3 regions of the Vibrio echinoideorum genome follow, and region 1 is predicted to be linked to each of the others. Evidence: predicted binding sites of a transcription regulator. Region 1 holds the regulator's gene; each other region holds the start of a gene.
What was found. Region 1 encodes MetJ, which represses methionine synthesis genes. Its sites were predicted from a motif close to TTAGACNTNTANANGTCTAA; they were not measured.
Positions count from the first base shown of each region.

Region 1 (6,839 bases):
TCAGGAACGATAGTGATGATGGTTTTTGATTCGTTGCGACGTAAATTTCTAGCTAATGTATTGGGTGAGTATCCAGCTTCAAGTACTGCTGCTTCCACTCGTTTACGAGTAGAAACCGAGACTTTTTCAGGGTTCATCAATGCACGTGATACCGTTGCAGTTGAGACGCCTGCTAGCTGGGCAACATCCTTCATTGTCGCCATAAATTAAACCCTCTTTTAAGTTCCTTTGCTGCCTAAGTATCTAAGGCGTGAATAATTAATACAATCGGATAGATATTATGAAAGTGTTGCTAACACTTTTTTTATTGCAATATTTTATTCGTTTCATCCGTGTAAAGTTACGGCTAGATTAACAAAAATCACATGACTAGTGTGAGGTTGCTCACGAGAAATATGAAATAATTGTGAACAAACTTATCATTAGTTTTAACCCCGTAAGGTTTAGCTTAAATCTTGAGGCTCTATATCGAGCGACCAACGCACTTTTTTCGCGGCGGGTAACAGATTAATTGCTGGCTTCGCACTCATTAAGAGCTTCTGCATTAATGAACGAGTCTGTGTTTGTAATATCAGTTGCCAGCGAGATTTACCTGCACGTTTTGCGAGTGGGGCAGGCGTTGGACCTAGCACCATGCAATATTGGTCAAACAATGGATGTGATTCTAATGTATGACGAACTTGACGCAAAAATTCTTCAACCAAGCGCGTATCGTTGGCTTCCGCTCTGAACAACGTCATAAACGTATAAGGTGGCAACATCGTTTGTTTGCGTTCGGCCAGAGCTGTCTGAGCAAAGTGGTTATAGTCTTTGTGCAGTAGCGCTTGCAGCAATCCATGTTCTGGATGGTGAGTTTGTAAGATAACCTCACCTGGTTTACTGGCACGCCCTGCACGCCCTGCAACCTGAGTGAATAACTGCGCCAGTCTTTCAGAGGCGCGAAAGTCACTGCTATATAAAGAGGCATCAACATCCAATAACGCCACAAGTGTCACGTCAGGAAAGTGGTGACCTTTCGCAAGCATCTGCGTACCAATTAGAATTTTAAATTCACCCTTACGAATCGATTCTAGGGCACTTTCTAAGCTACCTTTTCGGCGAGTACTGTCGCGGTCAATACGAATCGTTTTGTATTCTGGAAATAGCTGACCAAGCTGAGCTTCTAATTGTTCAGTGCCGACACCAACCGTTACTAAGTTGGATGAGCCACAGCCTTGGCAGTTATGTACGATATGTTGTTGAGATCCACAATGGTGGCAGCGCATCTCGTTACTGTATTGGTGATAGGTGTAGTAAGCGTCACAGCGTTTACATTCAGCCGTCCAACCACAATCGTGACACATCAATGCTGGGGAAAATCCACGGCGATTGAGAAACAACATTACCTGATTGCCTGCTTTGAGGTGTCTTTGCATTTCAGCAATCAAAGAGGCCGACAAACCGCTTTCTAGATATTCGCCCTTCACATCCAATACTTTATTGGTAGTTGGCAGTGCGACACCCGCACGAGAGGTGAGGGTAAGGTGACTATATTTACCTATCTGCGCGTTGTGTAGCGTTTCAAAAGCGGGAGTAGCGGATCCAAGGACGACGGGAATCTGAGCTTTATGAGCTCGCATGATCGCGACATCACGAGCGTGGTAACGCAGGCTATCTTGTTGTTTATATGAAGCGTCATGTTCTTCATCGACAATAATAATGCCCAAATCGGCAAAGGGTGTGAACAGCGCCGAGCGTGTACCGATGACAATACCTGCTATTTTATCGCGAGCCGATAACCAAGCGTTCAGTCGTTCGGAATCGTTTAAACCAGAGTGGATGACCTCAATTGGCACATTGAAGCGTCGCTTAAAGCGATTAATCGTTTGAGGTGTTAAGCCTATTTCAGGCACTAAGACTAACGCTTGTTTACCTTGGTCGAGAATCGGCTTAATCATATTGAGGTAGACTTCGGTCTTACCTGAGCCGGTGACTCCTTCTAATAAAAAGCAGCTAAAATCGGTTTGGCTATTTACTGTCGCAATTGCGATAGCCTGCTCTTCATTGAGCTTTGGCTTATCTTGGTCGTTTTCGAGATCAACTGGCCATGCCTGGCGTTTCGGCTTTTTCTCTACCGATTCAATCCAACCTTTTTCTTCCAGCGTCTTGAGCACTGCGCTGCCTACTTCCTCGTCAATGAACTCTTGATGAGGAACAGGGCCGTGTTCAAGCATTTGCATGACTTTGGCTTGTTTGACTGCGCGACCAAAACCTTGCATGAGCTGGTCCCTGCCTGATGTCGTCAGTCGCCATTCAACAAGCGTCGCGAAGTCAGCGGCTTTGCCTTTTCTTAAGGCGCTCGGTAGTGCGTTAGCAAGGGTTTCACCAAGAGGATACTGATAAAATTGGCTACACCACACTAATAGTGAGTAGACCGATTCAGGCCAAACAGGCTGATTATCTAATAAGGCTTTAATGGGCTTGAGTTTATCTAACTCGAATTCCGATTCGTTAACCAGAGCCGTGACGATGCCAGTTAAGGTTTGTCGTCCAAATGGCACAGAGACTCGACCGCCAATAATTGGAAACAGGTGGTTGGGAATCTTGTAATCGAACTGCTTGTCTAGTGGAACAGGCAGTGCCACACGGGCAATCATTGGACGCATAAAGAGACGGCTTTATCTGAGTTGACGAGAGCGAACAGTCTAAAGGATAAGACAGTTAAATTCGAGGAGCAGTTTGGTTGAGTAGGCTTAGCGAGCTCGTGAAGGCGGTTAGCACGTTTAAATCCCAGCTGATAAAGGAAATAAAGACACTATTGGTGAAAAATGTATCAAATCAGTTGATCCTACCTCACAGATTCATTAATATACTGCGCCTTAAAGGTATGGCTTTATCTCTATTTAGTGATGCAGCGGTGTCTTTATTTATTTTTTTAACTACGTGTGGTGTGCGGCTTAGAATCGTATAGCGACACGGCCTACTTGAGGTTATCCCATGAAAACTGGTATCCACCCAGAATACAAAGCAGTTACTGCAACTTGTTCTTGCGGCAACACATTTGAGTTCAACTCAACGCTTGCAAAAGAATCTATTCACCTAGACGTATGTGACAAATGTCACCCATTCTACACTGGTAAGCAACGTATCGTAGATACGGGCGGCCGTGTTGATCGCTTCAACAAGCGTTTCGGTGCTCTTTCTAGCAAGAAGTAATTCTCGCTATTTAGACATAAAAAGGACACTTCGGTGTCCTTTTTTGTTGCCTGGCGTTTGAGGAAAAGATGAATATTATTCTGCTCTTAACCTTTTCCAATACTTTCTTACTGACTAAGCTTAATTCTCAACGTTCCTATCAAATCATACCGAATTGAAATCCGCTCGAAAGTTCAACAAGCGACAGTAATTTCAACTGCTCACTGGTCTTATTAGTAGTGAAATCTCGTTTTTTAATGAGACAGAGGCTTTAACCACCTAGGAACTTTGAAGTACATCTATTAACATGAACAAGATCCCCCAAATAATAATATCCTAGGAACCTACACCTATGTCTGAAGACAGCCGCCAAGATCAATCCTCTCAAGAATTATCGCCTCAAGAACAATTCCGTCAGCAAGCTCTTGATTACCATGAGTTCCCAATTCCAGGCAAAATTGCCGTAGCACTGACGAAGCCTGCAAATTCTGCAGAAGACCTAGCACTCGCATACAGCCCTGGCGTGGCTGAGCCAGTTCGAGAGATCGCACAGAACGTAGAGAACGTTTACAAGTACACAGGTAAAGGCAACATGGTTGCTGTTATCTCTAATGGTACGGCGATTCTTGGCTTAGGTAACCTTGGCCCAATTGCTTCTAAACCTGTAATGGAAGGTAAAGCGCTACTGTTTAAGCGTTTTGCTGGTTTAGATTCTATCGATATTGAAGTAAAACACCGCACAATCGATGAGTTCGTTGATACGGTTGCGAATATCGCGGATACATTCGGCGGTATTAACCTAGAAGACATCAAGGCACCAGACTGTTTTGAGATTGAACGTCGCTTGATTGAGCGTTGTGATGTACCTGTATTCCACGATGACCAACACGGTACTGCGATTGTAACGGCAGCGGGTATGCTGAACGCAATTGAGCTTCAAGGTAAAAAACTTGAAGAGTGTAAGATCGTTTGTTTAGGTGCTGGCGCGGCAGCCGTTGCTTGTATGGAGCTGTTGATTAAGTGTGGCGCTCAGCGTGAGAAAATTTACATGCTGGACCGTAAAGGTGTGATTCATACTCGTCGTGAAGACTTGAATGAGTACAAAGCGCTGTTCGCAAACAATACGGATAAACGTACGCTTGAAGATGTTATCGAAGGTGCTGACCTTTTCTTGGGTGTATCTGGCCCTAACCTATTACCAGCTAAAGCACTAACGCTGATGGCTGATAAGCCGGTAGTGTTTGCATGTTCAAACCCAGATCCAGAGATCAAGCCTGAGCTTGCTCACGAAGTTCGTACCGACCTTATTATGGGTACAGGCCGCAGTGATTACCCTAACCAAGTAAACAACGTACTTTGTTTCCCATTCATTTTCCGTGGTGCACTCGATGTGCGTGCGAGCGAAATCAATGATGAGATGAAGTTGGCGGCGGTTAAAGCGATTCGTGAACTAGCGAAAGAAGAAGTTCCGGCTGAAGTACTCGCCGCTGCGGGTGAGACTGCACTGGAGTTTGGCAAAGGTTACATTATTCCTAAGCCTATGGACCCACGTCTGCTTCCTTGCGTAGCAAAAGCGGTAGCGGTAGCAGCCGTTGAATCTGGCGTAGCTCGTATTGAGATGCCTGCTAACTATATGGTTTAATAGCTCAATAGCTCAATAGCTCAATAGCTCAATAGCTTAATAGCTTAATAGCTTGTTATCGCTGTTGCTCTATTGAAGCAAAAAAGAATAATAAAAAACCGACTCACTAGGAGTCGGTTTTTTTATATCTATTACTCACCGCGCAATTACAGGCAGCTTCTACAGAAAGCTTAGCGAGTGACGCTAAAAATAGGGTTCAGCTATAGCGAATCAATATTGAAGGCAGTGACTGAGTTATTGTTATTCTTCGTCAAACGCTTCGAATTCGATACCCATTGCTGTCATCAGTTCTTTTACTTCTGCAGGGATATCATCTGGGCGATCTTTACGAAGGTCTTCATCCGTTGGCAGTGGTTGGCCTGTGTACGCATGTAGAAAGGCTTCGCACAGTAGCTCACTGTTTGTTGCATGGCGTAGGTTATTAATCTGGCGGCGAGTGCGCTCGTCAGTGAGAACCTTTAACACTTTTAGAGGGATAGAAACTGTAATTTTTTTTACCTGTTCGCTTTTCTTTCCATGCTCAGCATATGGGCTTATGTATTCACCATTCCAGTCGGCCATTGCGTACCTTCATCACTTTAGTTGTTAGAATAAATTAATAGTGGTGATTTTAGCGGGATTTACTGCCATAAGCAAAGACATATAGACGTCTAGAAGTGTTGACGTCTCACGTTTATGAAAGTAAAGTGAATAACATATATCTAACACAGCCGCAAAAACCCCACAAGCGGCTGTGATACCCAGACGCCAAACTTGTAAGGAAGCACCTATGAGCAGCCGGAAGCCAGCAACCATCGCCGTACGTACTGGCATCGAGTCAGACACTCAACATCATGCCGTAGTTCCACCTATTTATCTGTCGACTAACTACGGTTTTCCCGCTTTTGGTGAAGTACCAAAGTACGATTACACCCGTTCTGGTAATCCAAACCGTGGTTTATTAGAAACTGCGCTGTTTGAACTAGAATCTGGTAAAGGTGCAGTTGTCACTAACTGTGGTACGTCGGCGCTTAACTTATGGGTGTCTGCTTTCTTGGGTGGCGATGATCTTATTATCGCACCACACGATTGTTATGGTGGTACTTACCGTCTGTTTAACACGCGTTCGATCAAAGGCGACTTTAAGGTGCTGTTTGTTGATCAATCGGATCAAGTTGCGTTGGATGCGGCGATCGCACTTAAGCCAAAATTGATCTTATTAGAAACGCCATCGAATCCATTGGTTCGTGTTGTCGATATTGCAGAAACTTGCCGTAAAGCGAAAAAAGTCGGTGCATTGGTTGCTGTCGATAACACATTTTTGACGCCTGTATTCCAAAAGCCTTTAGAGCTAGGTGCCGATTTTGTTATCCATTCGACAACGAAATTCATTAACGGTCACTCAGATGTGATTGGTGGCGTAGTCGTTACTAAAACAGAAGAGCATGCTGAAGAGTTAGCTTGGTGGGGCAACTGCATTGGTGCGACTGGCACACCATTTGATAGCTACATGACGCTACGCGGTATTCGTACGCTTGGTGCTCGTATGCGTGTTCATGAAGAGAGTTCTCGTGAAATCCTAACTTCGCTACAACAACAAGATCTGGTTGGCACTATTTATCACCCAAGCTTACCTGATCATCCTGGTCATGATATCGCGAAGAAACAGCAGTCTGGCTTTGGTTCAATGTTGAGTTTTGAATTTTCGGGTTCATTCGACGCGCTTAAATATTTTGTTGGCGAGTTAGAGTTGTTCTCTTTGGCTGAATCTCTGGGTGGCGTTGAAAGCCTGATTTGTCACCCCGCGTCGATGACTCACCGTGCTATGGGTGAAGAAGCATTGGCAGAAGCTGGTATTTCTCAGCAACTATTGCGCCTCTCGGTTGGCCTTGAAGATGCCGAAGATCTGATTGACGATCTCAAACAAGCCTTTGAAAAAACACAACGCTTTATCGCTGAAGGGGAGGGTTAATAATGGCAACCTTTCGCCAGCTACATAAATTTGGTGGCAGCAGTTTAGCGAACCCTGAATGTTACCTACGAG
Region 1 is NZ_AP025483.1:244,196-251,034, forward strand. Features, by position in the region: gene cytR (DNA-binding transcriptional regulator CytR) at 1-203, opposite strand, end outside; gene priA (primosomal protein N') at 444-2,645, opposite strand; gene rpmE (50S ribosomal protein L31) at 2,977-3,195, shown strand; gene OCV36_RS01120 (malic enzyme-like NAD(P)-binding protein) at 3,527-4,816, shown strand; gene metJ (met regulon transcriptional regulator MetJ) at 5,057-5,377, opposite strand; gene OCV36_RS01130 (O-succinylhomoserine (thiol)-lyase) at 5,586-6,767, shown strand; gene OCV36_RS01135 (bifunctional aspartate kinase/homoserine dehydrogenase II) at 6,770-6,839, shown strand, end outside.

Region 2 (6,839 bases), 1.7 Mb from region 1:
CGTGCACGAACTGGCGCACATCAAAGAGAAAGAACACGATAAAGCCTTTTACCAACTATGCTGTCACATGGAGCCGGAATATCATCAACTTGAGTTAGATGCCCGTTTATTCATGATGTATTTAGACTTAAAGAAGTAGCCCAATGAGCCAATCACAAAATAGAACTACGCTAAGCCTGTCGAAAAACAGTACCTCATCAACAAAAACAAAAGGCAACCAAGCTGAGCAAGGTAACCGTAAGCAAGGTGATGCTAAGCAAAATACAGGTAAACCAAGCAGCGACAAGCGTACTTCTTCAAAAGATACATCAGAACAACGCCGAAAAAATACGGCTTCAAAAGGGGCGGGCAACAACAAATCGAAGCGATCTTTTGGCAAAGATAACAATGGTAAACCGGGTTCGAATAAAACGCCGTTTAACAAAACATCGTTTAACAAAAACGCAGCCCAGAAAAGACGTTCGGCTGAAAAGCCTCAAGGCGGCTTGCATCCAAGAAATCAACACACAGGTCGATACGATTTTGACCTGTTGGTCGCGGCATTGCCTGAGTTGAAAGAACACCTGATTAAGAACCCTGTAGGGGAAGATACGGTGAACTTTTCCGATCCTCTGGCGGTCAAGCTTTTGAACAAAGCCTTACTTGCTCATCATTACGGTGTGAAGCATTGGGATATTCCTGCAGGCTACTTGTGTCCGCCAATTCCTGGGCGTGCCGATTACATCCACAGAGTCGCAGATATTCTGAATAGCGATGGCCAAGGCGAACCTTATAACCATGCTTCGGTTAAAGCGCTAGATATCGGTGTTGGTGCAAACTGTATCTACCCAATCATCGGTGCGACAGAGTATAAATGGCGTTGTACTGGTACGGATGTGGATCCTATCTCAGTGAAAGCGGCGAACTTTATTGCAGAAAGTAATGCGAACCTCAAAGGTAAGGTTCGCAGTCGTCTACAAGCCGATTCTGAATCCATCTTCAAAGGTGTGATCAAGGATAATGAGCGTTACGATGTCACTATTTGTAATCCTCCTTTCCATGGTTCACAAGAAGAAGCTGAACAAGGTTCTCAACGCAAGTTAGATAATCTAGCGGCGAACCGAGCAAAGAAAGCGGGTAAATCATTCAAGCCAGAATCGAAAAAGCCGTCTGCGAAGCAAGATAAGCCAACGTTGAACTTCGGTGGACAAAAAACGGAGTTGTGGTGCCCGGGTGGCGAAGCGGCTTTCATCTTAAAGATGGCAAAAGAGAGCCACCTTTTCGCAACTCAAGTCTTGTGGTTTACAACGCTAATTTCTAAGAAAGACAACGTTGATATGATCCGTTCAGAACTTGGCAAGCTGAGAGCGAAACAAGTGAAAGTGGTTGAAATGTCACAAGGTCAAAAAGTCAGCCGTTTTGTTGCATGGACGTTCATGGATGACGAACAACGTCAGCAGTGGATTGACTTGAAGTAGCGAACTCATAACTGAAGTCACAGGTTCAAAACTCACGTCTAAAATCATGAACGGGCTTGTTGATACATTCAACAAGCCCGTTTTTGTTTTGGCTATTTGGCTATTTGGCTATTTAATTATTTGGTTCTTTGATTATTTGGCTATTTAGTTATTTTTAGTGCAAGTGTCCTAAGCCGAAAGCAGTTCGTCTAACTTACTTTGATACTTTTCTTGAATTGCATTGTTACCGGCTTTGCGTTCTAGTTCGATTAGGATCTTAAGTGAAGGAACTTGGTAACCATAACGCTGGTGGAATTTGAATAGACGCAGTCGAGCGTCGTTGTAGTCAGCTTCATTCACTTCAATCGTTGATAGTTGGAGAACTGATCTTATTCGGTTTGGATCATGGTCGATGGCTCTAGTGAAGTAATACTTAGCCTTATCGGCATTCCCTGCTTTAAACGCGCAAAATCCAGCGTTCTCATAACTAGCAGATACTAAATAATAGTAGGGCTGATCAATGGCGCGATTGAAGTATTTATCGGCTTGATCGTATTCACCTTGTTTACATAGAAAGGTACCGTAGTTATTGAGCACGTTGCCGTTTTGGGAATCTAAACGAAGCGCTTTCTGATAGGTGATTCTCGCTTCATCCACTTCACCGACTTGTTCGTAGTAATGCGCCATCGAAAGTCGTGCTCGGTAATAGCTTGGTGCATGCTTGACCGCCAGTTCGAGGTTTTCACGTGCTCTCACCATATTACCTTGTCCCATGTAACCCAAACCTAATTCGATGCGAGACTCAGACATCGCGATAGGATCACTCTTAATCTTAGGTGGCCCTTCTGTAACAGAAACACACCCCACTATTGAAAGGGAGAGGATTAATGCAAGGCTTGATAATAATATGGGGTTTGGCGATAACGAATTGGCAGGCATGTGCAGCTCCTTATGAACACAGCCCCATGATATGAAATCGAATTAGTCGAAGTGGTAAATCTGTTATGGAATGCGACTCAAACACCATAAAAAAACCGTGTCCAATTTGGTGTTTTATCAATAACCTACTGTTTTTCTGTAACCTACTGAACACGGCTTTCTTGGGAATTACCTAAGTGACTTTTCACCTAAGTAATTTGTTACCTAAATGACGTACTACTCAATCGTCTTTAGTGAAGTTTTCTTCGCTGAAGTGATCCAAATCGTAAGGTGTCTGTTGGTAAACGCAGTAGTTCAACCAGTTTGAGAACAACAAGTGCCCATGACTACGCCAGCTAGCAACTGGCTTATTATCTGGATTGTTGCCCGGGTAGTAGTTGATTGGAATAACGGGTTCCATGCCTTCACCTAAGTCACGGATGTACTCATGATGAAGTGTATGAGCCTCGTATTCAGGGTGACCCGTTACAAATACGTTTCGCTTGTCTTTGGTTGATGCCAGATAAACACCCGCTACATCGGAAGTCGCAAGTACATCAAGATCAGTATGTTCAGCAAGGTATTCCTGCGAGAAATCAGCATAGCGAGAGTGGGGAGCTAAGAAGGTATCATCAAAACCACGCAAAATAGGGTGGTAGGGGTTGTGTATCTCATGACTGTAAACACCGGAAAGCTTCTCTTTACGAGTGCGTTTTGGCAAATCATACAAAAGTTTTAAGCCAGCTTGAGCCGCCCAACATACATAGAGAGTTGACGTAACATGTTTGTTTGCCCACTCCATGATGGTTTTTAGGTGATCCCAGTAGATAACATCTTCAAATTGAACCAGACCAAGCGGCGCACCAGTGATGATCAGTCCATCAAAGTTACGGTTTTTTACCATCTCAAATTGACGATAAAAGTTATCAAGGTGCTCTGTCGGAGTGTTTTTGCTTGGTCGATCATCAATGCGTAGCAGCTCTACATCGACTTGCAATGGGCTGTTCGATAGCAGGCGTAAGAATTGAGTTTCAGTTTCAATCTTCTTTGGCATTAGGTTGAGGATCAAGACTCGAAGTGGACGAATTTCCTGAGTCGATGCTCTTGATAGCGGCATAATAAAGATGTTTTCTTCACGAAGAACATCGGATGCTGGCAATTGGTCTGGAATGCGAATAGGCACAGCTTTCTCCCTAAGCTAGATATGTAGACGTCTATACTTCTAAATCTATAGTAGTTTGATACGCTTGTCGATATACAAAATGGATAGATGTAAATTATTTGTGTTTTCTATCAGAAGCCACCTTCCGACGGCGAGGGAGTCTTATAATGTTTAACGACTACCCGAGTAAGGCATAAGTGCTTGGTTCTGTTATGTAGAACTAGGTAGTTATCAGAGCAAGCGGTTAGCATTTACGATAAACTCATGTTTTCGAATTAGCCTGTAAAGTGACAAATGAAGTTAATACTCATTCGAGGGTTGCCAGGTTCGGGCAAGTCAACAAAAGCGAAAACCTACGATGCATTGCACGTTGAAGCCGATATGTATTACGTGAATGAGCAAGGTGAGTACCGTTTTGATCCTAAGCAGTTGCAACAGGCACATGAGTGGTGTCAGAACACTGTAGAAAGTGGCTTGAAGCAAGGGCTAGATGTTGTTGTATCGAATACCTTTATTAAGCACTGGGAAATGAAGGCTTATCGCCAACTCGCGCTCAAATATAAAGCGAACTTGATAATCGAAGTTTGCAGAGAGCAATTTGGTAGTATTCACGATATTGAACCGTCGGTGATTAAACGTATGGCGAAAGATTGGCAAGAATAACCCTGTGCTTTTTTGCCAACGAGCATCTGGCTAACGAATCAAACTCCACGACCAATACTTAAATTAATAGAACAACTCCAAGGTAAAGATTGAAATGGCAAAGCGCTCTGTTGTGGTCGACATGACCTCTTATGGTATCTATTCCACATGGGATTCCAAATCCAAAGACCTTCCCAAAATCCAAGAGTTCACCACTACCGTTGATGCTGAAATCGATGTGGAGTTTGGCTATATCTTGAATATCAAGAAAGCCAAAGGTGAAAAGATCCGCTACTGCATCTATCACCCGGATATCACCACAGACAAGGGCGAAGTGCTCGAACCGTTCGATGGTGAAGAGCATGTCGGTAACAACGACTGGGATTTTTACTTAGGAGATACCATTTGGTCGCCAGTTTCGAATAAACTTGGCAAGTGGCGCATGACCGTGGAGTTAAAAGGCAACATCATTGCCGATAAGACATTCGACCTTGTTGCAAAAGACGAAGGCCAATTCTGGAAGCGTAGGGGTTTTTAGACGAAATTTCTGGTAGACGTTAGCTTTAGGCTAAACGCAGACAACAAAAAAGCCGAGTCACACGTCGTATGTGGACTCGGCTTTTTTCATAGTGCTAGATAGAAGTGACTACCTAACTAATGGATTAGATTATTGTGTTACGTAAGCTACAACAAACTCAGTGATAGCGACCATATCTTTCACTGCAATGTACTCTTCAGTGGTGTGAACTTTCGCCATACCAGTAGAAAGGTTAACCGTTGTTAGACCTTTCGCGTTGAAGTTGTTCGCATCGCTACCGCCGCCAGTGCGTTTAGTATTTGCGGTTACGCCAAGCTTCTCAAACGCTGATTTGATAGAAAGAATATGCGGGTGATCGTCTGCAATCACGAATGCATCGTAAGCACGAGTCGATTCGATTTCTACTTCAGCGCCGAATTGCTTCGCGCTTTCTTGGAATGTCGAGATCATGTGCTCAACTTGAGCCGTTAGCTTTTCGCCGTTTAGAGAACGTGCTTCAGCCACTACTTTAAGTTCCGGCATTACGATGTTGGTCGCTTGACCGCCTTGAACAATACCGACGTTTGCTGTGGTTTCTTCATCGATGCGAAGTAGGTTCATCTTAGTGATTGCGTCTGCAGCCACTTGAATTGCGCTGATGCCTTCTTCTGGCGCTAAACCAGCGTGAGCAGGGCGGCCTTTGATCTTAGCAACAATCTTCTGCTGACCCGGAGCTGCGTTTACGATGGTGCCAATTGGGCCACCTGTATCAAGTACGATAGCGTGCTCAGATTGAATGTAAGACATATCGAAGTTCAAAGAGCCGAACAGACCGCCTTCTTCGAATACAGTGAACGCAATCTCGATAGTTTTGTGCTCTTTGCCTTCAGCTTTGATGCAACGAACTGCTTCCATGATTGCTGCGATACCAGACTTATCGTCGCCGCCTAGAATCGTATTGCCTTTTGAACGGATGATGCCGTCTTCGATGATTGGTTCAATACCGATACCTGGTGTTACTGTGTCCATGTGGCAACTGAATACTGTGCTTCCTGAAAGAGTGCCATCTAGACGAGCATAGATGTTGAATCCGTTAGAGACTTCTTCAGGAACCGCCAGTTTATGTACGTCAAAGCCTAGTTCGCCTAGCTGCTCAGCCAGCGCTTCTGCGATGGCTTTTTCATTGCGTGATTCACTATCGATTTTCACAAGATCGCAGAAATGGTCGACAAGACGTTGTTCATTAATTTGGGTCATTGTTAATTCTCATTATGTTTCCGCTTGTTCAAAAGAAGCCGCGGAGGTAGGAACAGGAAAATTACTATAACGCCAATGAGGTAGATGATTATCTGAGTTAAATCAAGAAAGTTGCCTGATTATTCTAATTAGTGAGAATAACCTTGTTCAGTTCGTCGAGATGGCAACATTTTAATCTGTGTAGGGCTCGGGTATAATAAGTTTCTAATATAGATAAACAGCAGTGATATGGTCATTCAATTTGTAACGGTCTTAATACATGAATAAAAACAACGTTTTAGGTTCGTTTCTACTCGTTGTAACAATGAGTGCCGTACTCGGGCTTTATTTGCTGTATCCGCTCAATGATGTGGACTTGAGCCCTCCTCAAGCCGACAACACTTCTGTCTACACTCCAGAAAAAGAACTCTCTCAAACTGAATATGGAAAAAAGTTAATTCATATTCTCGGTTTATCACGCAGTGACCCCTCTGTTGCAAAACATCAGCTTGTTCTACTACGGCCGCCCACTGGCGTTAATGACAAGGCAATATACCAAGCTTATCGACTTATGATTTTGTCTAATGTCGCTCAACATCAACGAGATGCCGACGCCGTGATGGCCTACGTAGAACAAATAAAAGCATTGTCTGAGCATGAAGGTATGTTGTGGTTGAAGTCAGAATCATTGGTCGAATCTGCGATTGAGTATCTCAAGGAAGGGGAACTTGCAACTGCGGAAATTGAAATTCGATCCGCGATAGGCATTGCTGAATCTATTCGTTACGACAAGCTATTGGTTAAAGCGTATAACACCGCGGGAGCGATCAATAACGTGCGGAACGACTTGCAAGACGCTCAGTACTTCTTTCATAAAGGATTGCAACTTGGCAAGCAATATCCAACGCACATCTATAACAGTAAGCTA
Region 2 is NZ_AP025483.1:1,919,930-1,926,768, reverse strand. Features, by position in the region: gene OCV36_RS08690 (YgjP-like metallopeptidase domain-containing protein) at 1-139, shown strand, start outside; gene rlmF (23S rRNA (adenine(1618)-N(6))-methyltransferase RlmF) at 144-1,457, shown strand; gene pilW (type IV pilus biogenesis/stability protein PilW) at 1,626-2,375, opposite strand; gene metA (homoserine O-acetyltransferase MetA) at 2,596-3,537, opposite strand; gene OCV36_RS08670 (ATP-binding protein) at 3,811-4,179, shown strand; gene OCV36_RS08665 (DUF3859 domain-containing protein) at 4,274-4,696, shown strand; gene OCV36_RS08660 (M20/M25/M40 family metallo-hydrolase) at 4,826-5,932, opposite strand; gene OCV36_RS08655 (tetratricopeptide repeat-containing diguanylate cyclase) at 6,192-6,839, shown strand, end outside.
Region 2: the regulator MetJ is predicted to act here: its motif matches at 3,561-3,580, upstream of metA (homoserine O-acetyltransferase MetA).

Region 3 (6,839 bases), 1.8 Mb from region 1:
TAACTACTAAATATTAATAATACAAATTGCGTAATACTGAATTGAGAGAGTTCATTTTTACGTTGTTGGTGATTTCATGGATGTACACACCTTAGCTATATATACCTCTTTGTTAGCAGCCACTGTTGCGAGTGCTATGCTGTTAACACATAAATATATACTCGCAGGAACCACGTTAGGGGTGAATTATATTGCTTATGCTGCTTTGCTGTTAGGAGCCAGTGTTACACCACTTTCATTCGGCGTTACTCAATCTTCAGAATCCATCGTTTTTCTTTCCAATGGTGCATACGCAACCGCTTTTGGTTTGTTACTCGTCGGCATAACCGTGTTACGAGGAGCAAGTCGATCTTTTCTCGTAATATCAATTATCATTAGCTCCCTTGGCATTAGCTTCTTTCTTTATAGCGCCCTAATTGCGCCTTCTGTTACTTCTAGGATCGAAGCTCGAAGTATTCTCGTTGTGACGATATGTATCTTAGCCCTATGTGCAAACTATTCCGGGGAAAAACACGATAACAGAGAAGCAAAGTGCCTGTTGAACCTGACCCTGTTTATCAACATTCTCTATATGGCAATGAGGGGCGTACTTGCTCATACCAAAGGAACGAATTCAAACTATTACCTGATATCAGATATTCATAAATTGTCTTTCGTTATCATGACAATCACAATTGTTAGCCTCGCATTTTCAGTGTTTTGGATCTTAACTGATCGTTTATTAAAGCAAACCTATCGCTCATCGATCACTGATGAACAAACAGGCCTTTATAACCGTAGAGGCCTAGCAGAGCTGATACCCAAGCTTGTTCAACCAGGCCGAGAGAGTGACATTTCTGTACTGATGGCCGACCTAGATCATTTCAAAAAAATTAATGATACCTATGGTCATGACAAGGGAGATGATGTGATTAAGCACTTTGGTCAAATTCTTGAAGATACATGCCGAACAAGCGATTTCTGCTTTCGCTATGGTGGAGAGGAGTTTGTTGTCATGTTACCTAGAGCGAATAAAATTCAAGCAATGCAAATAGCTGAAAGAATAAGGAACCACGCAAAACACAACTCCAATCAAGAGCTCTCATCTGGCAGGTATACTGTCAGCATTGGAGTGACTCAAGCTCTCATAAACGATGACTGGAATTCATTAATTAAAAGAGCGGATAACGCCCTCTACGACGCAAAATCTCAAGGGCGCGATTGCATTGTTGAGCGTTAACAAAATGTGGTAGTTAAATATTCATATTAAGAAAAAAACAAACAAGCTTTGCCCAATTTAAAGCTAGAACTTCCTCAAAGCCAATAATCAAAACCGCCCTACTTCACTGACTTAATCACTTACATCAACCTTGTGTTGAATCGCTCCGTAAAACAAACCTAGACATGGGAATCGATTCCGAAGTGATCGTTTTATCTGACTGTCATCTAATTTTTGTACTTTGATATAACAAATAGCTTAAAAGATATTGAGCGATCGTTCAAATGTGTTGAAATTTCCACTATAGTTGATTGGTCAAACAACTCACAACAAGGAAAAGTTATGAATCAAAATACCGAATCTCAATCAGATCCAGCTCGCTCTATCCCTCAAGAAGCATTTGATTGGTACGACGAATATGCGCACGGTCTGATTGATCGCAGAGAGTTTATGGCTCGTCTATCCGGGCTAGCTGTACTTGGCTTAACCATGACAACATTAACTTCAGCACTGATCCCTAATTATGCGCAGGCAGAGCAAGTCTCTTTCAATGATCCTTCCATCAAAGCAACCTACGAGAAGTTTCCTTCGCCTAAAGGACACGGAGAAGGCTATGGCTACTTGGTGGTACCAAAAGAGTTAGAGGGTAATGCGCCTGTTGTCTTGGTCATTCATGAAAATAGAGGCTTAAATCCATACGTAAAGGATGTGGCAAGACGACTCGCGGCCGCGGGGTTTATTGCGTTTGCACCTGATGCACTCTATTCGCTTGGTGGGTATCCAGGAAATGATGATGAAGGCCGAGCAATGCAAAAGTCGCTATCACGAGAGAAAATCGAAGAAGACTTTATCGCCGCTGCAAACTTTTTGAAATCTCATGAAAAAAGTAACGGCAAGCTAGGCGCTGTAGGATTTTGTTTCGGTGGCTATATCGTGAATATGTTGGCGGCGGTAATGCCAGAACAGCTGGATGCGGGCGTTCCCTTTTATGGCACTCCTGCCGCACCTGATTTAAGAAAGAATGTTAAAGGGCCATTGCTCATCCAATTCGCTGGAATCGATAAACGTGTGAACGCGACTTGGCCAGACTATGAAACCGAACTCAAAGAGAACGGAGCAGACTACACCGCTTACATCTATGACGGTGTGAATCATGGCTTCCATAACGATTCAACAGGTCGATATGCTGAAGAAGAAGCGGAGTTAGCATGGACACGTACGCTTGAGTTCTTTAATCAAAAGCTCTCTTAATAGGAAAGATTACCGAACCCGTTTTCTTTAAGTTCCAAGTTACTGCCCTATACCTTATTCAACGAAACCCAAAAGGCCTCATACGTGCGAGGCCTTTGTTTTCTCAACGCTACATTGGCTTGCCCTACAGATAGGTTTGGGGTCGTCGACATTCTGATATGAATTAAACCTGACTCTTAATATCAATCTAACCTATTAATATCAATCTAACTTTGCTTCTAACAAACCTATTGACCCGATCTTATAAATAGATAATATAGACATCCAGACGCCCAAATGTCTTTTTGATCAATTAAATGGAGTTATCATGAACAGCTACAAAAAAATCACAGCATCCCTGTTGGCATTAGCTTTCGTATTCGGTGTAACAGGATGTGGAAAAAAAGACGAGGCTGTAATCAAGATTGGGGCGACAGTTGGCCCACATGCACAAGTTGTACAGGCAGTCGCCAAAGAAGCAGCAAAGCAAGGGATTAACATTGAGCTAGTTGAATTCTCAGACTACATCACCCCTAACGCAGCATTAGATGATGGAAGCATCCAACTGAATAGCTACCAACATCAGCCATTTCTCGACAACTTTAACGACAATCACGATAGCAAGTTAGTTTCTATCGGACGTTCAATTTTAATGCGTATGGGCGTTTACTCTAACAAGTACACTTCGCTTGACTCTATCCCCGACAACGCACGAATCGCGATTCCAAACGACCCAACGAATGGCGGGCGTGGACTGTTACTACTTGAAGATGCCGGGCTGATTTCATTAAAAGACAACGCTGGTTTCAACGCATCTTTAAACGATATTGTTAGCAACCCGAAGAACATTCGATTTGTTGAAGTGGATGCCGCTCAGCTACCCCGCTCTCTTGACGATGTAGATGCAGCAGCAATCACCATGAACTATGTAATGTCGGCTGGACTCGATCCTAAGAAACAAGGCATTTACTTAGAGAAAAAAGACGCACCTTTAGCCGTGATGGTTGTAGCGGCGCGAGAAGAAGACAAAAATAATGAAACGTATAAAAAGATCATCTCAATTTACCACTCACAAGAGATTAGTGACTTTTTAGACAGCACTTTCAAAGGCACCATCGAAGCCGCTAAATAAGCTAAATCATTTCAGATTTGGCGTTGCCTAATACCTATGAAGCAACGCCAGATTTGAGTTGAAGGGTTGTCGCTCACGCATTCCAGCCCCTTTTCAAATTAGAGAGCAAAGCTCAAGTTACTTAAATCGAGGTTGTAAACCGTATCGTCAGAGCGGATTATGTAAGCATGAAATTCAATTAAATCTGGGTTCTTCGCATGAAAAAAGAAGTGATACTGTTTGATATAAACGAAACGGTTTTAAATTTGGGGTCATTACAGCCTAAATTTAAAGCAGTATTTGGCAGCGAGGATGCACTATCGCTTTGGTTCTCAAAGCTTTTGCACTCTTCAACGGTTTGCATCGCAACAAACGTACAGTCTACTTTTTCTGAATTAGCGAATGCAGCGCTCGACGCTATTGCACAGCGGTACAAGTGTGATTTAACGGCGGAAAGCAAAGATGCCTTGTTAACTTCTTTTGCCAATCTACCAGCGCACACTGATATCAAAGCATCTTTACTTAAATTGCGTAACAACGGTTTTAAAACAGTCGCTTTTTCCAACTCATCCCTCGACCTCATCGCTTCTCAAATCAAGAACTCGGGCTTAAAAGACTATTTCGACACAATCATTTCTGTTGAAGAAACAGGCAGTTTCAAACCAAATTCAGACGTGTATAAATTTGCAGCCGAAACCTTACAAGAGTCTGTCGAAAACCTTCGTCTTGTCGCTACTCATGATTGGGACACTCATGGTGCGCTATCCGCTGGCTTACAAGCAGCCTATATAGACCGTACAGGCGTTGAGTATCATTCCTTGTATTTGAAGCCGGAGATTAGCTCAAAGACGATGGATGGTGTGGTGGAACAGATAATTAAGCACAATTTAGAAAACTAAACCTCAAGAGACTTTTCTACTCCCGCTCGGTACAAACAAAAAGGCCTCGCACACGCGAGGCCTTAATTCTATCTACAGAGCAATTAACTCGCCTGCCCAATATTGCCTCTATTGAATTCAGCTTAGCCTTCGGTCTGATAAAAACTAAGACCAAGCTTCCCGTGAGATAAATGTGTGACGCTGTTGTTTGGGTTTATGGGGCGCTAGAAGCTGATCTTCCTCATGCCTTGAATCGAAAGCAATATGTGCTTGCACGGTCTTCAACTAAAAATTAGAACCAAACTGAATTGTGCGCATAATTTTCAGTTGGTTAGGTAAGGGCTGGATCGAACTTTAGTAGAGGTTACATTTACTATAGGCAGGACTTGTGGATAAGTGCTTATTTTGGGTTCATCGCAGCTTTCCCCTGAAAGTCGAGATGAACCTTTTTTCAATAATCTAGCGTGTGAAAGCATTAGACAGGTCGATATCACATTGCTTTACATCACATATATTAATAAAAGTAATGTTGCTTACATTTATAAATGTGATGTTTATCTCCATTCATCTTTTGATTACTTTCTAAGCTTAGTTAATTTTTATCCGATTAAACAGAAGGTTATATGATAAATAGAATAATAACACTAAGTGGCGTTGCATTACTTTGTTCAGCGAGTGCGCATGCGCAAATGCAAAATGGAAGTTTCGAAAACTGGGAAGGAAACGCACCATCTGGATGGAGTGTGATTGACTCCGGCATTGCACTTTCACTCTCTACCGACCCTGTAAATAACGGCAGTCTCTCTGCACAAGTCACAGTGAATACAAGTACTCAAAGTAATACCGATTTTCTTCAAACGATAAGTGTTGAACAAGGGAAAACTTATGATTTCTCTGTCGATATTTATCACACTGAAGGTAACGTGAAAGCTCGCCTTTTTGTTGATGGCTATTTAGGCTACTCGAATAATGGTTTAACAAATCAGTGGCAAGCATTGACTCACTCGTACAGCGCTACGAGCACTAAAGATATCGTTGTGGGCATACGATTTTATGATGATGCAGGTTTTGATGGTTCGGAAGTGGTGTATTTAGATAACTTTCAGCCTACGGAGGCTCCACCAACACAAAGCTGCAATGACACAAGTGCCGCACTCACGCTAGTGACGGATAACTATGGCTCTGAAACCAGTTGGTCTCTCAAAAACTCAGTTTCTCAAACTCTTTATTCTGGTTCAGACTATCAAAGTAACACCAACAATGAAGTGGAAATGTGTTTAGCAGATGGTAGCTACACCCTAGAAGTCTCAGACTCTTATGGAGATGGAATGTGCTGCAGTGTGGGGAGTGGTTCATACAGTTTGTCGGTAAACGGAACCGTTGTGGCATCTGGTGGTGATTTCCAAGCAAGTCAGAGTACAGAGTTTACGATTGGTGGCTCAACGACTACACCACCAACTGAACCACCAGTGTTAGGTGAGTATTACAAAGACGCTGAAGGCAAAGTGGGCTTTGCGTTAAAAACGGCCTTGTATCAAATTATTGATAATCATAGTAGTCAGGGTTACACCGCTATTTGGACGTTAGTGTCTGAGGCTGACCTAGACGCATACTATGACACTGATGGGTCGATTCTCGATATGTATTCGGAGAAACCTTCAGGCTCAGATTCAATCCAATTTACTAAGGTGGCCGATCAATGTGGTCAATACAGCAAAGAAGGTGATTGCTACAACCGTGAGCACTCATTCCCGAAAAGCTGGTTTGGTGGAAAAGTCGAGCCAATGAACTCTGACGGTCACCATTTATTTGCCACTGACGGCTACGTTAACTCGAAACGTAGTAATTGGCCATTTGGTGAGGTACGTAGTGCAACATACACATCAAGCAATGGTTCTAAATTAGGCAGTGCAGCGAACTCTCTTGGTTATGCAGGTACGGTGTTTGAGCCAATTGATGAGTTTAAAGGTGATTTCGCAAGAGCATATTTCTACATGGCAACACGCTATGAAAATGAAATCGCTAATTGGGAAGGGAACTCTACAAGCTCTGACGCCGTTCTGGATGGAACCAATACAACCGTTTTTGAACCTTGGCTACTTACCATGCTAAAGCGTTGGCATTCTGAAGATCCAGTAAGCCAAAAAGAAATCGACCGAAACAAGGCGGTACATGATTTCCAAGGGAATCGTAATCCGTTTATTGACCATCCAGAGTTTGCAAGCCAAATCTGGGGAAATTAATCGGAATATAACCACCATGACAATGGTTTAATGATTATTGAATTGAGCCCAATCCTTTGTTTGGGCTTTTTTATTGATAGGCATTAGAGAGCATGACTTAAAATATGTGAAAAAGCATATTGTCATGAAGGTCCGTATACTTGTCAGTGATCGGCACCATCAATACTGGACGCTACGTT
Region 3 is NZ_AP025483.1:2,042,936-2,049,774, forward strand. Features, by position in the region: gene OCV36_RS09270 (GGDEF domain-containing protein) at 77-1,219, shown strand; gene OCV36_RS09275 (dienelactone hydrolase family protein) at 1,541-2,449, shown strand; gene OCV36_RS09280 (MetQ/NlpA family ABC transporter substrate-binding protein) at 2,757-3,560, shown strand; gene OCV36_RS09285 (haloacid dehalogenase type II) at 3,758-4,438, shown strand; partial or broken gene OCV36_RS09290 (Lrp/AsnC family transcriptional regulator) at 4,516-4,608, shown strand; gene OCV36_RS09295 (endonuclease) at 5,041-6,660, shown strand.
Region 3: the regulator MetJ is predicted to act here: its motif matches at 2,706-2,725, upstream of OCV36_RS09280 (MetQ/NlpA family ABC transporter substrate-binding protein).